DNA from 3 places in the Salinithrix halophila genome. Region 3 is predicted to be linked to each of the others. Evidence: riboswitches for the same ligand, from Rfam matches in the RefSeq annotation. Region 3 holds a riboswitch; each other region holds the start of a gene.
What was found. Region 3 has a riboswitch for thiamine pyrophosphate ahead of thiC (phosphomethylpyrimidine synthase ThiC). Riboswitches for the same ligand answer to the same signal wherever they lie in the genome.
Positions count from the first base shown of each region.

Region 1: another riboswitch for thiamine pyrophosphate. It lies ahead of thiD (bifunctional hydroxymethylpyrimidine kinase/phosphomethylpyrimidine kinase); the one in region 3 lies ahead of thiC (phosphomethylpyrimidine synthase ThiC).
Region 2: another riboswitch for thiamine pyrophosphate. It lies ahead of ACFOUO_RS07695 (thiamine phosphate synthase); the one in region 3 lies ahead of thiC (phosphomethylpyrimidine synthase ThiC).

Region 1 covers NZ_JBHSAP010000018.1:237,710-242,245, reverse strand. Annotated here, with positions in the region: gene ACFOUO_RS14135 (hypothetical protein) at 1-47, shown strand, start outside; gene ACFOUO_RS14130 (glycosyltransferase family 2 protein) at 40-1,242, shown strand; gene ACFOUO_RS14125 (glycosyltransferase) at 1,377-3,338, shown strand; TPP riboswitch at 3,423-3,521, shown strand; gene thiD (bifunctional hydroxymethylpyrimidine kinase/phosphomethylpyrimidine kinase) at 3,628-4,431, shown strand; gene thiE (thiamine phosphate synthase) at 4,424-4,536, shown strand, end outside.
Region 2 covers NZ_JBHSAP010000009.1:287,041-291,576, forward strand. Annotated here, with positions in the region: gene ftsW (putative lipid II flippase FtsW) at 1-690, shown strand, start outside; gene ACFOUO_RS07680 (thiazole synthase) at 757-1,521, opposite strand; gene thiS (sulfur carrier protein ThiS) at 1,524-1,727, opposite strand; gene thiO (glycine oxidase ThiO) at 1,749-2,858, opposite strand; gene ACFOUO_RS07695 (thiamine phosphate synthase) at 2,858-3,547, opposite strand; TPP riboswitch at 3,557-3,661, opposite strand; gene ACFOUO_RS07700 (2Fe-2S iron-sulfur cluster-binding protein) at 3,786-4,085, opposite strand; gene ACFOUO_RS07705 (DUF488 domain-containing protein) at 4,092-4,454, opposite strand; gene ACFOUO_RS07710 (DedA family protein) at 4,475-4,536, opposite strand, start outside.
Region 3 covers NZ_JBHSAP010000007.1:719,659-724,194, reverse strand. Annotated here, with positions in the region: gene ACFOUO_RS05640 (ferritin family protein) at 1-86, shown strand, start outside; gene ACFOUO_RS05635 (acyl-CoA thioesterase) at 254-658, opposite strand; gene thiC (phosphomethylpyrimidine synthase ThiC) at 990-2,738, opposite strand; TPP riboswitch at 2,869-2,978, opposite strand; gene ACFOUO_RS05625 (ATP-binding cassette domain-containing protein) at 3,248-4,060, shown strand; gene ACFOUO_RS05620 (RrF2 family transcriptional regulator) at 4,342-4,536, shown strand, end outside.

The DNA of each region.
Region 1 (4,536 bases), on a different contig from region 3:
AGAAATGGATGGGATCACGCTCAGAAAGGAAAGGCTCTGATGCGTGATGTGGGTGTTGTGATGCCCGTTTACAACCAGGAACCATCCTATCTCCGGACCTCCCTCCGTTCCGTTCTCCGGCAAACCTACAGCGATTTCACCTTCGTGATCGTCATCGACGGGGCCGACGACAAGACCGTGCGAACGGTCAGGGAAGAAACCTCCGGTGATCCGCGGGTAAAGCTTCTTTTCCATCAACAGAACCAAGGCGTCTCCAAAGCCTTGAACACGGGGTTCGGGTATTTAATGACTCAGCCCCGCATCCGATACCTGACTTGGGTGTCCAGTGACAATGTCTATTACCCCCCTTTTTTAGAAACCCTGCGTGCAAAGCTCCATGAAGGACCGTCCCGATTGGGGTTTGTCTACAGCAGCTTCCGCAATGTCAACGAGAAAGGGGATTGCATCCATACCCCAAACCTTCGCTGGTATCAAGAAAAACCCAAAGAAGAGCTCCTCGATGTCTGCTTTGTCGGGACTTCTTTTATGTATAAAAAATGCTACGCCGAAAAAATCGAAGGCTACCATATGGAACCCGTGGAGGACTACGAGTATTGGCTACGCCTAATGGAACTTTGCGAGATCGACTATATCCCCGAAGAATTGATGGATTACCGGGTAAATTCCGCCCATAGCGTCTCGGCCCGGCTGCGGAATTCCATACAGCAGCACCGGCGGTGGCGGTACGCCTTCCAATTGGCGAGGCACCAAGCCAGACAACGACGCAATATCCCCTTTGAAACCACGGTTATCTTCCCGGTACACGATAGAATCCCCAACAAGGTGGACCTGATGGAAACGTTGTTGGAACAGTACTACGGCAATTACAAACTCCTGGTCATCGACATATCTTCCCGAACCACGTGGGCACCCGTGCTGAAATATATCGAAGACCCCCGCGCCGCCATCCTGACGATGCCGGGTGCCACCGTGGAAAGTGCGGTAAGGAGGCTTCTCCCAAATATCGGTACTCCGTATGTCATGATCTACGGTCCCCGTACCGCTTGGCCCCCGCTGGTTGTATGGGATTACCTCCTGAAACTGGTCCTGTATGCACGGTGGTATATCGGCGAGGAGTTCCTTTCCGTCCGTTACTCCGAGGTGGAGAAAACGATTCTCCTCAAAACTTCCGCGGAAATGGAACCGGTCCCCGGTGAGCTTTACCGGATAAAAAGCCTGTTGAAGGTATTGAAACAAAACTGAATAAAAGTCGAACGAGAGGCCCCTTGCCCAACGGTTTCCCGCCCAGTCCCTATCGACCCATCCGACTATTGCGGGGCGGAATGCTGCCGTAATCCCGGAATCGCATCCTGATCATTAGAAAGGAAGGTGTCCCTGTGCGTGACGTCGGAATCGTGATGCCCGTATATAACCAGAAGCCTGCCTATCTCCGTCCCGCCCTTCGCTCGGTTCTTCGCCAGACTTACCGGAACTTCGCATTTGTAATCGTGATCGACGGGGCCGATGCCCAAACCGTACAAACCGTCAAAGAGGAAACCAAGGACGATCCAAGGGTAACTCTCCTCTATCACCAAAAAAACCAAGGTGTCGCAAAAGCCCTTAATACCGGGTTCAAAACCATGATGGCTCTGCCCCACATTCAATATCTCACCTGGGTATCCAGCGACAACGTGTATTATCCCGATTTCCTGAAGACGTTACGAAATACGCTGCATCGAGGTCCGGAGGAGTTGGGCCTGGTATACAGCAGTTTCCGGCATATCGACGGAGAAGGAAAGGTCATCCGGGACATCAACCTGGTTGATTTTCGCCGGTGGCAACGGAAAGACAAAAAACATCTGCTTAATGTCTGTTTCGTCGGTGTCTCCTTCATGTACAAAAAAAGTGTCGCTCTCGCTGCCGGTGAATACCGGATGGAGCCTGTGGAGGATTATGACTACTGGCTTCGATTAACCGAACACTGCGACATCGAATACATCCCCATTGAACTGATGGATTATCGCGCGAATTCACCAGGCAGTGTATCCGAAACCTTGCGTGGCTCAAAAGCCCAACATCGTCGGTGGCGTTACGGATTTCAACTGGCAAAACACCAGGCGAGACAGCGAAGGGGCATTCCCTTCGAAACAACGGTGATTTTCCCTGTCAGGGATGGATCAGAAAAGACCGTCAACCAACTGGAAACCTTGTTGGAACAATTTTATAGCAACTACAAACTGCTGATCATGGACCTTTCCCCCTCTTCACAAGCGACTTCCGTCCTCCAACATCTCTCGGACCCGAGGATTGCATTTGTCAACATGCCTTCCGCCAATGAAAAGGAGGCCCTGCTTCAAGGCGTCCGTGTCGCCAACACCCCTTTCTCCATGGTCTACGGAACAACTAGCTTCATGCCGATGTTTTTCTTAGAAAATATGGCATCGGAATTACAGAAGAGTTCTGACAATGTTCTCGCCACCTTTATGAGATCCGATGGTTCTGTCGGACATCAGGTGCATCTTACTGCCAATGAACCCTTCAAGAATAAGCTGTACCGGACCACCGAACTGTTCCACGCTATAAAACAGACCCCCGGTAAACTCTTGAAACCGCTGCCCAAGGTATTCATCAACTCCGTCCCGAAGAGCGGAACCCATCTGATGCTGCAAATTATTCTAGGCATTCCGGGGATGATGCAGCATCACACCCCGTGGCACTATCCTAGCAACTTGGAAGGGTTGAACAAGATCCTCCCCGGCCAAGTGGGCATGGGCCATTTCCCATACAAGCCTTCCTACTCACAGGTACTTAAAGAACTGGGGTTCAAAGTCATTTTCATCAGCAGAGATCCCCGAGACGTCGCTGTATCACTCGCTCATTTCACCATGAAAAAAAGCCCGATCTTTGGGCCGAAACAACACCATCCGCTCTACCCCTATTTGATCCAACAGAAAACCCATGAGGAACGATTGATGACGATCATCAAAGGGACGCCTCCCTCTTCACCCCATCGATGGCCAAATATCTTCCAGTACACATACCAGCAATATAACTGGTTGAATGCACCGGATGTTTGTCATATCAAATTTGAAGATCTCATTCAACCCTCTTCCCAGAAGCTAACTGTCATGAAGATTATTCGATTTTTGAGCAGCGATTTAGAAGGGTTGAGATTATCAGCGGAAGAATTGGCACAAAAGATGATCGGGAATATCCAATCGGAAACTTCCGAGACTTTCCGAAAGGGTAAAATCGGAGGTTGGCGAGCAGAATTTACGGCTCAACATAAAGCTGTTTTTAAACAAATCGCAGGAGAGCTCCTTGTCCAACTGGGATATGAGAAAAACCTGAACTGGTAAGCTTAACGTTAGCAGACGGTTAGATGATATCCCTTTTGACGCATCCGGAAAAGTATGATACGTTGTTGAAAAATTGAATCCTTGAAAGTCCACTGGGGGAATCGAAAGATTGAGACGGGGCAACCCGGACCCTTTGAACCTGATCTGGTTGAGACCAGCGTAGGAAAGTGGAGCTGCCCCTTGAAAAGACGGTCGCTCCATTATGGTGCGACCGTCTTTGTTAGCAAAGGAAGGCGCTCCTGCCGTCACCGATCAGGGAAGCGGGCTTTCACATGAAGGAGCGAAAATGATGAAACACCTCCTGACCATCGCAGGCAGTGACAGTGGGGGCGGTGCTGGCATTCAGGCCGACCTAAAAGTCTTCTCCGCCCTGGGAACCTACGGCATGAGCGTCATCACCGCCGTCACCGCACAAAACACGCAACAGGTCACGGATGTCCGAGAATTGGATCCGGAAATCATTGAAGCGCAAATACAGGCCGTATTTGGCGATATCCGGGTAGACGGAGTCAAGATCGGAATGGTCGGCAATGCGGACGCTATCGAGCGGATCGCTGACAACCTCGCCCGTTTTCGACCGCAACCCATCGTCATCGACCCGGTGATGGTTGCCAAATCCGGGGATCGCCTTCTCGCCGGGGAGGCAGTTGATGCCCTCGTTACCCAACTTCTTCCCCTTGGCACACTGATCACCCCCAATATCCCGGAAGCGGAAGTCCTCTTAGGGACTTCTATCACTAGCATCGAGGAAATGGAAGAGGCGGCCCGCATATTGGCTGATCGGTTTGGAACGGAAGTGCTGGTCAAGGGGGGACACCTGTCAGGTGAACCCCTTGATGTCCTGTCCACTGGTCGCACTTATCCTGGGAAAAGGATTGAAACCCGTCATACCCACGGCACCGGATGCAGTCTCTCTTCCGCGATCACCGCATTGATCGCTCAGGGACATGCTGTGGAGGATGCCGTTGACCATGCGAAACGGTATGTTTCCGAAGCGATTCAACATGCCTTTCCTATCGGGGGAGGTCATAGCCCGATTCACCACTTTTACACCTGGCACACGCTTTCTGAGGGAGGAACCCGCTGTGACTGATTGGAGCCGGATGGTTCGCAACAGTCTCTCCCTCTACCTTGTTACTGATGAAAAGGAGAATCTCCTCGAGCGCACAGAAGCCGCCCTCCGCGGTGGGGTCACCTG
Region 2 (4,536 bases), on a different contig from region 3:
AGCAGTACCGTGATCCTGCTCGGTTCATGCATGTCCATTATTTTTATCGCCGGAGCACGCATCAAACACCTCCTGTTGCTCCTTTCCGCCGGCCTTCCAATTTTAGTCGGAGTCATGCTCTCCGCCAGTTATCGCATCGACCGGTTGCTGGTGGTGCAAGATCCCTGGAAAGATCCAACGGATAAAGGCTTTCAGACGATCCAATCCCTTTTCGCCATCGGCCCCGGTGGTCTATCGGGAAAAGGATTAGGCAACAGCATCCAAAAACTAGCTTATCTCCCGATGTCCCAGACGGATTTCATCTTCGCTATCATAGCCGAAGAACTGGGTTTCATCGGGGGATCGATGCTGATCCTCCTTTTCATCGCCCTGATTTTCCGTGGAATCCGCATCGCTGTACGTGCTCCAGATTCTTTCGGTCTCTTTCTCGGACTGGGTATTATCACCATGTTCTCGATTCAGGCCCTGTTCAACCTGGGTGTCGTGACTGCCATCCTACCCGTGACCGGTGTCCCTCTTCCATTCATCAGTTATGGAGGATCCTCGTTATTAATCTGCATGGTGTCGGCGGGAATTCTCCTCAATATCTCTCGTTACCGGACGACCCCCGCAACTCGAAAACAGGCAGAGCGGAATCACTCGCCACGGCAGACGGCACGTCCCCGATTAGCTACCCCTTATAAAATGTGAACAAAAAAGATCCCCGGTTCAACAAACCGAGGGATCTTCTTCTCTTGGCGCTCTTTCGTGTTTTTGTCACGTAGGAAGGCCTTCCATCGGACTACTGGCGGAGGCTGCCTCTTTTTTCGGGATACGGCCAGACTGATGGGCGAGCCTGCCCGCCTCCACCGCCAATCTCATCCCTCGGGCCATTGATACAGGATTTTTGGCGTGGGCGACAGCGCTGTTGAGCAACACACCGTCGGCTCCCAGTTCCATGGCCAGAGCAGCATCGGATGGAGCCCCGATCCCCGCATCTACAATCACCGGGATTTTCGCTTCCCGGATAATAAAGGTTAGATATAGCGGGTTGAGGATTCCCTGCCCTGAGCCGATTGGAGAAGCTCCAGGCATGACGGCATGGGCTCCCGCTTCTTCCAACCGTTTGGCGAGGATAGGATCGTCCCCGATATAGGGGAGGACGATAAATCCTTCTTCCACCAGCTGCCGAGTCGCCTCAAGAGTCGCGATGGGATCCGGCAACAGCGTGTGGCTGTTTCCAATCACCTCCACCTTGATCATGTCACACATTCCCGACGCCCTCGCCAGTCGGGCGATACGAACCGCCTCTTCCGCCGTCTTGGCACCGGCGGTGTTAGGCAGCAATCGGTATCTTTTTAAATCCAGCCGCTCCAGAAAGTGCGGTTCACGGGGGTTATCCAGATTGAGCCGACGAAGCGCAAAAGTAAGGATTTCCGCACCTGACTCTTCAACAGCCCGGGATTGTATTTCCAGGGAGGAAAACTTCCCCGTCCCCATTAACAGCCGGGATTGAAACTGGTAAGGTCCGATCGTTAGCATATTTATCCTCCTCCAACAAATCGTACGATTTCCACTTGGTCGTTCTCTTCCAGGGGTGATGCTGGATGTTCTTCCCGCTCCAGGATCTTACCGTTTTGTTCCACCATAACGATGGAATCCTGCACACCTAGTTCAGAAAGTAACTCTCCCACGGTCCGAACTCGGTCAGGAACCGAATACGGTCGTCCATTTAGCTGGATTTGCAACGTATTTTCCTCCTCTCCTATTCACGCACTGGAAACGGGGCGATCCGGCGCGAAAGGTTCCAGCATCGGCACCGATTCCCCCGCAATCAAGTCTGCCATGCTCTTACCGGTGACGGCAGATAGAAGAATCCCGTTGCGAAAATGGCCCCCAGCAACATAGAGGTTGCCCGGGGACGACATCGCCCCCAGATACGGTAGGCCGTCAGGGGTGGCCGGGCGAAAACCGGACCAAGCCCGAAGCCACTCTCCTTCTTCCAATTCGGGGACCAATTTCACCGCTGCCCTCACTAGCGAATGAACCGCTCCCAGCGTCACCCCAGGATCCATGTCCCGTTTCTCCGTCGCACCGACGATGACTTGGCCATCTGCCTTAGGGACCAGATAACAGTTCGGTCCAAAGAGCGTTCGTGTAAACAATGGTTTACGGGGTTGCAACGCGAAGGATTCTCCTTTGACAGGAAAAACGGGAAGAGCGCCCCCCGCCATGCGGACCAGTAAACCGTTAAGGGAGCCCGCCGCGGCCACCACCTGATCGGGTCGATAGATCCCGGCTGCAGTATCCAGAGAAACTACCCTCCCCCCTTCAACCCGTATGCTGTTTACCTTTGCTCCCTCTACCAATTGTGCGCCGCCCAACCGGGCAGCTTGGGCTAATGCCCGAACTAATCGAAGGGCGGACACCTGGCTGTCTCCGGGAAGGAAGAGACCTCCGGATAATTCCTCTGACAAAGAGGGCTCCAGATCCTTCAGTTCCCGTTTCTCCAGCCATTCCGCCCTCTCTCCCAACTGCTGTTGCCAACGGGCGCGTTCTTGTAACAGGGATGCCTCCTCCTCCGTGTCAGCCAAACGGAGGAGACCCGCCCGATTCAGCTCGATATCCAATCCAGTTTCGGCAAGAAGTTGCTCCCTCATTGCAGGAAACATGGCACGGCTGGCCAGACAGAGATCCACCATGGGTCCCGGATAGGCCATTTCTACCTGGGCCCCCAGCATTCCCGCCGCGGCAGAGGAGGCGTGAGCACCGATCCGGTCTTGTTCCAGAACGGTGACACGGAACCCCTTTTTGGTCAGGTGCCAGGCGATGGAGCAACCGATCACACCACCCCCGATCACCACTACATCGTCGTTCATTACCATCCGCTCCTTTCTGTCCAGCTCACCCGGAGTATCGTCGCCAGCCTTTCCGCCTCTTCCCCTGGACAAGGCGCATCAGCTATCGCCGATATGACTGCAACTCCGGCAGCCCCCACCGACTTCAGCTCCGAAATCCGTTCCACCGTCACTCCTCCGAGGGCGATAACCGGGAGGGAGACACCCGCACATAACGCCTTCAGTTCTTCCAGCCCTCTAGGGGGATAACCCCGCTTCGATGCCGTCTTAAAAACATGACCGAAAAAAAGATAATCTGCTCCATTCGCCGCTTTCCGACGAGCGGCTTCTAGAGAATGGACCGAACAACCCACCTCAGCCACGGAACCTAGGATGTTTCTCACCTCCGCTGGAGAAGGGCCCGCCTCCGGTAGATGAACTGCTCCACAACCCAATTCCGCCGCTACCCAGGGAGATCCGTTTACGGTAAGCTGCTCCCGGTCAATTCCTCCCTCCTCGATCAAGGCCTTCCCCCATCGAAGGAGTTCAGCTTGAGTAAGCGTTTTTTGGCGGAGATGGATTCGCGTCACCCAGGGAGCCACCTGGCGGCACATCCAAAGGAGCTTCTCCAGCCCTATCTTTGACGGGCTAATAAAGTGAAGCTGTGGTTCGGATACAAAAAAACCGGCATCCATGGGGATGCCGGTCCGTTTTTTCGTCTGTCGATGCATTCGATCCAACGGTTTCATTCCCCACTTTCTTACGCTGGTCTGAACCAGGTCAAGTTCAAAGGGTTGAGGCTCGGCCTCTCTCAGCACCCTTGCGGTGCACCCCCAGTGGAATTTCAGTGTGTATGGAGTTTTCTCTATTTTAGCAATCCGCCTCTTTAACGGTCAACATAAAAAAGGATCCGACCTTTGGCTGGTCTCGGAGGATCACACAGAAAAATGAAGCAGTTAACCGATACCTTTAGTAGAGACGGGGCTGGGGCACTTCCAACTTCACATCCCCAAACACATGAGTCTGACAGGCTAGCCGGAACCCTTGTTCAACCTTTTCCTCACCTAGGCGGAGGATTTCCCGGTCCCCCACCTCGTTCAGATTTTCCGCTCCTTCCAGCACTTTAACCCGGCAGATACCGCAGCGGGCCGATGTGCAGTTGAAGGGAATCATCACGGAGCGTGAGATGGCTTCAAACAACAAGCTTTCCCCTTTTTCCATATCAAAGGCGTGTTTTTGAGGTCCGATCGTCACTTCTACTCTGGGCATTCCTCTTCACTCCCGATCCGATTGACACTCGTCCAAAAAATCGCGGAGTACCCGCGCGTTGTTTTGCTGTTGATCTTTGCTGGCATATAGAAGTGTGATTACTCGATGGTTCCCTGCTTTTTTAAATAGACGGACTGCATTCTCAACGGTTAGTTCCTGGCGGTAATCCTTGGCAAAAACTTCGAAGTCCCTATCCTTATGGAATCGTTTACGCAATTTGTCAGAAGGAGCTAAATCTTTGGCCCACCAATCGATCTGGGCATCTTCTTTGCTCAGACCTCGGGGCCAAAGGCGATCCACCAATACGCGAAAGCCGTCCTGCTCATCCGCTTTCTCATAGACACGCTTGATTCGGATGAAGTCGGACACCCCGTGCACCTCCGTAGATCCTATTTCCTGACGGAGTTATAGCGCCGATGCTGGTTGTAGAAAAAACGAGTGACCATATAGG
Region 3 (4,536 bases):
CTTCCATTCGGCGGGCTTTTGTCCGTGCGGCACAGGATGAACAAAACCATGCGGTTTGGTTTCTTTACTTTCTGTCAGGAAAGTAAAGAAACCTGGCATGTGCTGGTACCCCCTATGGACAGGTATCTAAAACCGTCAGAACAAATAACCCGTCCGTTCTTCGGCGGGTTTTTGTAAAGGTCTTTGTTTTTTAAGATCATTAGGCTTCTTTCAAGCTTTTAAATCTGTAATCAACAGAAGGGCTACCCACACCTCATTGGGGAAGTGCCAAGGATTGCAGGGTTTTGACCATTTCTTTGGACAGAGGGGAGCTCTTCTGTTTCCTGTAATCGTAGTGGACCAGGACGGCTCGTCCAAGTCCAATCAGTTCCTCCGTCTGTTGATCAAGGATGCGGTGTAGGACGGTGAAGCTGCTGTTGCCGATACGTTCGATTTCCGTGGTTATGGTGAGCCATTGGGCAAAGGAGGCCTGGGATTTGTATTCACAGCTAGTGGAAGCGACGATCAGCTTCCAGTCATTGAGATTCATATCCGGATCGAGGAGTTGGAACAATTCGATCCGGGCGGTCTCCATATAGGTGTAGTAAACGGCGTTATTGACATGACCCAGTCCGTCGCATTCGTTGAAACGGACTTGTAGTGTGGTAGTGAGTGGCATGGTTGATCCTCCTCTGGATATAGGCATTCGTTCTACGCCGATATTTCTATCCTTCCATTCTTCGAGAACATGGCGGCGATCTCCTCCGTCTTTTCTGTTGTTGCCGGGATGATCCTAAGGATACGCCAAACCGAGGATGTAAATAGACATGAATGCGGATTTATGTCAACGGAAACGGATGGTAAAATAAAAGAAGACCAAGACCTTATAGATACATACAGAGAGAAGCCGGGCGATATAAATGCCCGGCGTTTTCTATTTCGATGGGTATTCGATACAAAAAAAACCGGCCCTCAGGGCCGGTGAAAGGGGTGTACCGATTGGTAGATCCTTAGCGATAGATTTTAGCGCCCGAGTCTTTGAATTCTTCCGCTTTTTCCTTCATGCCGGCGTCCAGGGCTTCTGTAGGATTCAGGCCTTTATCCTCAGCATAGCGTCGGAGGTCATGACTGATCCGCATGCTACAGAACTTGGGACCGCACATCGAGCAGAAGTGAGCGGTTTTCGCCGGTTCCGCTGGCAGTGTCTCATCGTGGAAAGAACGGGCCCGTTCCGGGTCGAGGGAGAGATTGAACTGGTCCTCCCAGCGGAATTCGAATCGAGCCTCGGAGAGGGCATCGTCCCTGACTTGCGCCCGAGGGTGCCCTTTTGCCAGATCGGCGGCATGGGCGGCGATCTTGTAAGTGATCACGCCTTCTTTCACGTCTTCACGGTTGGGGAGACCGAGATGTTCTTTGGGGGTGACATAGCACAGCATCGCTGTTCCGAACCAGCCGATCATAGCTGCCCCGATTGCAGAGGTGATGTGATCGTATCCGGGAGCGATGTCGGTGGTCAGCGGCCCCAATGTGTAAAAAGGAGCTTCCCGGCAAATGTCCTGCTGAATGTCCACGTTCTCCTTGATTTGGTGCATCGGGACGTGGCCGGGTCCTTCCACCATCACTTGGACGTCATACTCCCAGGCAATTTTGGTCAATTCACCGAGGGTTTTCAATTCAGCAAACTGGGCTTCATCGTTGGCGTCAGCGATCGAGCCGGGTCTGAGGCCGTCTCCCAGGGAGAAGGAGATATCATAGGTACGCATGATCTCGCAAATCTCCCGAAAATGGGTATAGAGAAAGCTTTCTTCGTGGTGGGCCAGACACCAGGCGGCCATGATTGATCCGCCCCGGGAAACGATGCCTGTCTTCCGATTGACGGTCAGGGGGATATAGCGGAGAAGCACACCGGCGTGGATCGTAAAGTAATCCACCCCTTGCTCCGCCTGCTCGATCAAGGTATCCCGATAGAGTTCCCATGTGAGGTTAGCGGGTTCTCCTCCTGCTTTCTCCAGTGCCTGGTAGAGAGGAACAGTTCCCACAGGAACCGGAGAATTACGGATGATCCATTCCCGGGTGGTGTGGATATCCTTGCCGGTAGAGAGATCCATGATCGTGTCTGCGCCCCATCGCGTCGCCCATACCATTTTCTCCACCTCATCGTCGATGGAAGAGGAGACGGCGGAATTTCCGATATTGGCATTGATTTTCACGTGAAAATTTTTCCCAATGATCATGGGTTCGCTTTCGGGATGATTAATGTTGGAAGGGATGATGGCTCGACCGGAAGCAACTTCCTCCCGAACGAATTCGGCAGACATTCCTTCCCGGAGGGCGATGAATTCCATTTCCGGGGTAATGATCCCCTTCCGCGCATAGTGCATCTGGGTAACATTCCGCCCCTTTTTGGCTCGCAGGGGTCGACGGGTTAGCCCTTCGGGGATGGCTTGTCCGGGGACAGAATCTTTCCGCCCGTTGTCAAGAGCTTGGACTTCCCGTCCCTCATACTCTTCTACGTCTTCCCGTTCCAGGATCCAATTCTTCCGGAGAAGAGGCAGGCCCTTTCGGATATCGATCGATATGTTCGGGTCCGTATAGGGGCCGCTGCTGTCATAGAGGCGGACTGGTTCGTTCTCTTTTTCACCGGATTCATTGCGGGTCGGGGATAAAACGACCTCCCGCATAGGGATCTGCATATCCTTCCGGGGGCCCGCCACGTAGACTTTGCGGCTTCCGGGTAAAGCGCCCTGACTGATATTCATTGAAAAAAGCCCTCCTCTTATAATGGTGCGGCCACACACAAAAGGGGGAGAGGACGGTCACGATCCTTATTTATACAGAAAAGGACCGTACACAGCGTACGGCCCTTTTGATTCCTCGCGGAAAAAAAGACACGGAACTTCCATCCATTCCTACGCTGGCATTACCCAGATCAGGTTTAACGGTCGGCGTAGACTCCCGCCCTCTCAGCCTGGCTCCTCCAAGCTCCCGTTTCGTATGCAGTTGCCAACCTAACCATACCATAGATTCAAAAGCGGTTCAATTCAGATTTTCCATTGGAATAGAAGGGGTTTCTTGTCGAAATCTGCAACCATTTGGAGGGGAAGATCGTCAATAAGAGTAAGCGCTCCATATGGATGCCTGTATCAGGAAACAGTTTTGTCACCTTGCGGAATTTAGCCCCACTTTTCCCTCGGGTGAACCTTCTTTTTGTCTGCTTTTTCGGTTATGCTTGAAAACAGGTGGATGGGTTTACGAAAGGATGAGCCTTTTGCGTATCGAATGGTCTCATGTCAATAAACGTTATCAAGATTCTGTCACAGATTACCGTCATCGCCCGTACAACCAGGAGGCTCAGACGGGGCTACTCGACTTTACGGCCTCGGTCCGAAGAGGGATCACAGCCGTTCTCGGTCCAGAAGGAGCGGGCAAAACCACTTTGTTGCGGGTGACTGCTGCTTCCTTGGTGCCGGATGACGGCAGGATCACGTATCAAACAAGGCAAAATGAGGTGCAGGTTTGGTCCCGCAGTGTAGCTGCCATGGGCGGGGCTTCTCCTGTCGATTCTCTCCGCCGTCGGATCGGATATGTGCCGAGGAAAAAGCGCTCCCGCCAGGAGCTGACCGTAGAAGAGTCTTTTCACTACCTTGCCCGGTTTTGCCGTCTTCCTCGGCCAAGGATAAGGGCCGCCGAGTTGATCGCTAAGTGGGGGCTGGCTGGATACCGTAAACATCCAGTGAAAGATCTGCCTGATGGGCCGTCCGCCCGCTATATCATGGCCCGCAGCCTGGTTGCTGACCCGGTGGTATGGCTGCTGGACGAACCGGCAGAAGGATTGGACGAGTTGGGATGGGAGCTCTTCTGTGAAGAAGTGGCCGAACGTCACGCGAAAGGAATTACGCTGATTGCCACAAACGACCTGAAGATCGCAGAGGCGGCGGATGTCCTGCTCCTGATGGAAAACGGCACTTGTCGCCGTCTTGGCCAGCGCAAACTCCTTACCGCCGGTGTTCCGGACGGAACGGTTTCTTCTTGGTATAAGACCATGCAGACATTTTCAGCTGCCCGTAGTCGAACGAAATGATTCACAACAGGACAGGGCACCCCGAGCGGTGCCTTTTTGTGTCCGGCACGTTTGCAGGAACGGTCTGAGGAAAAACGGAACTGCAGGCGGGTTGGGCACATAGGTTGCATCAGTGGAACTAAAAAAGGATTCGATCTGATCAATTTTCAAAAAAAATCGAATGGTCAAAATCGCCTTCTAAACGGGCTGATTGGACGATTCGTAAGAAGGGGATGTTGTGTTGTAAGGGCTACGGAAAGCCGCGAGGGAATGAATGATCCTCTGGGGAAGGGGAGAAGTGGATGAAACTATCAAGCCGGGGTGAGTACGCCTTGCGGGCCCTAATCGTTCTAGGACGGCAAAACGAAGGCGTCCTTCCTGTCGCCGAGGTAGCGGAAAGAACCTTGGTACCGGTGTATTACTTGGAACAGATTCTGCTGCAACTGAAGATGTTGGGTTATGTAAAAAGTAAGCGGGGCGTGCACGGTGGTTACTCT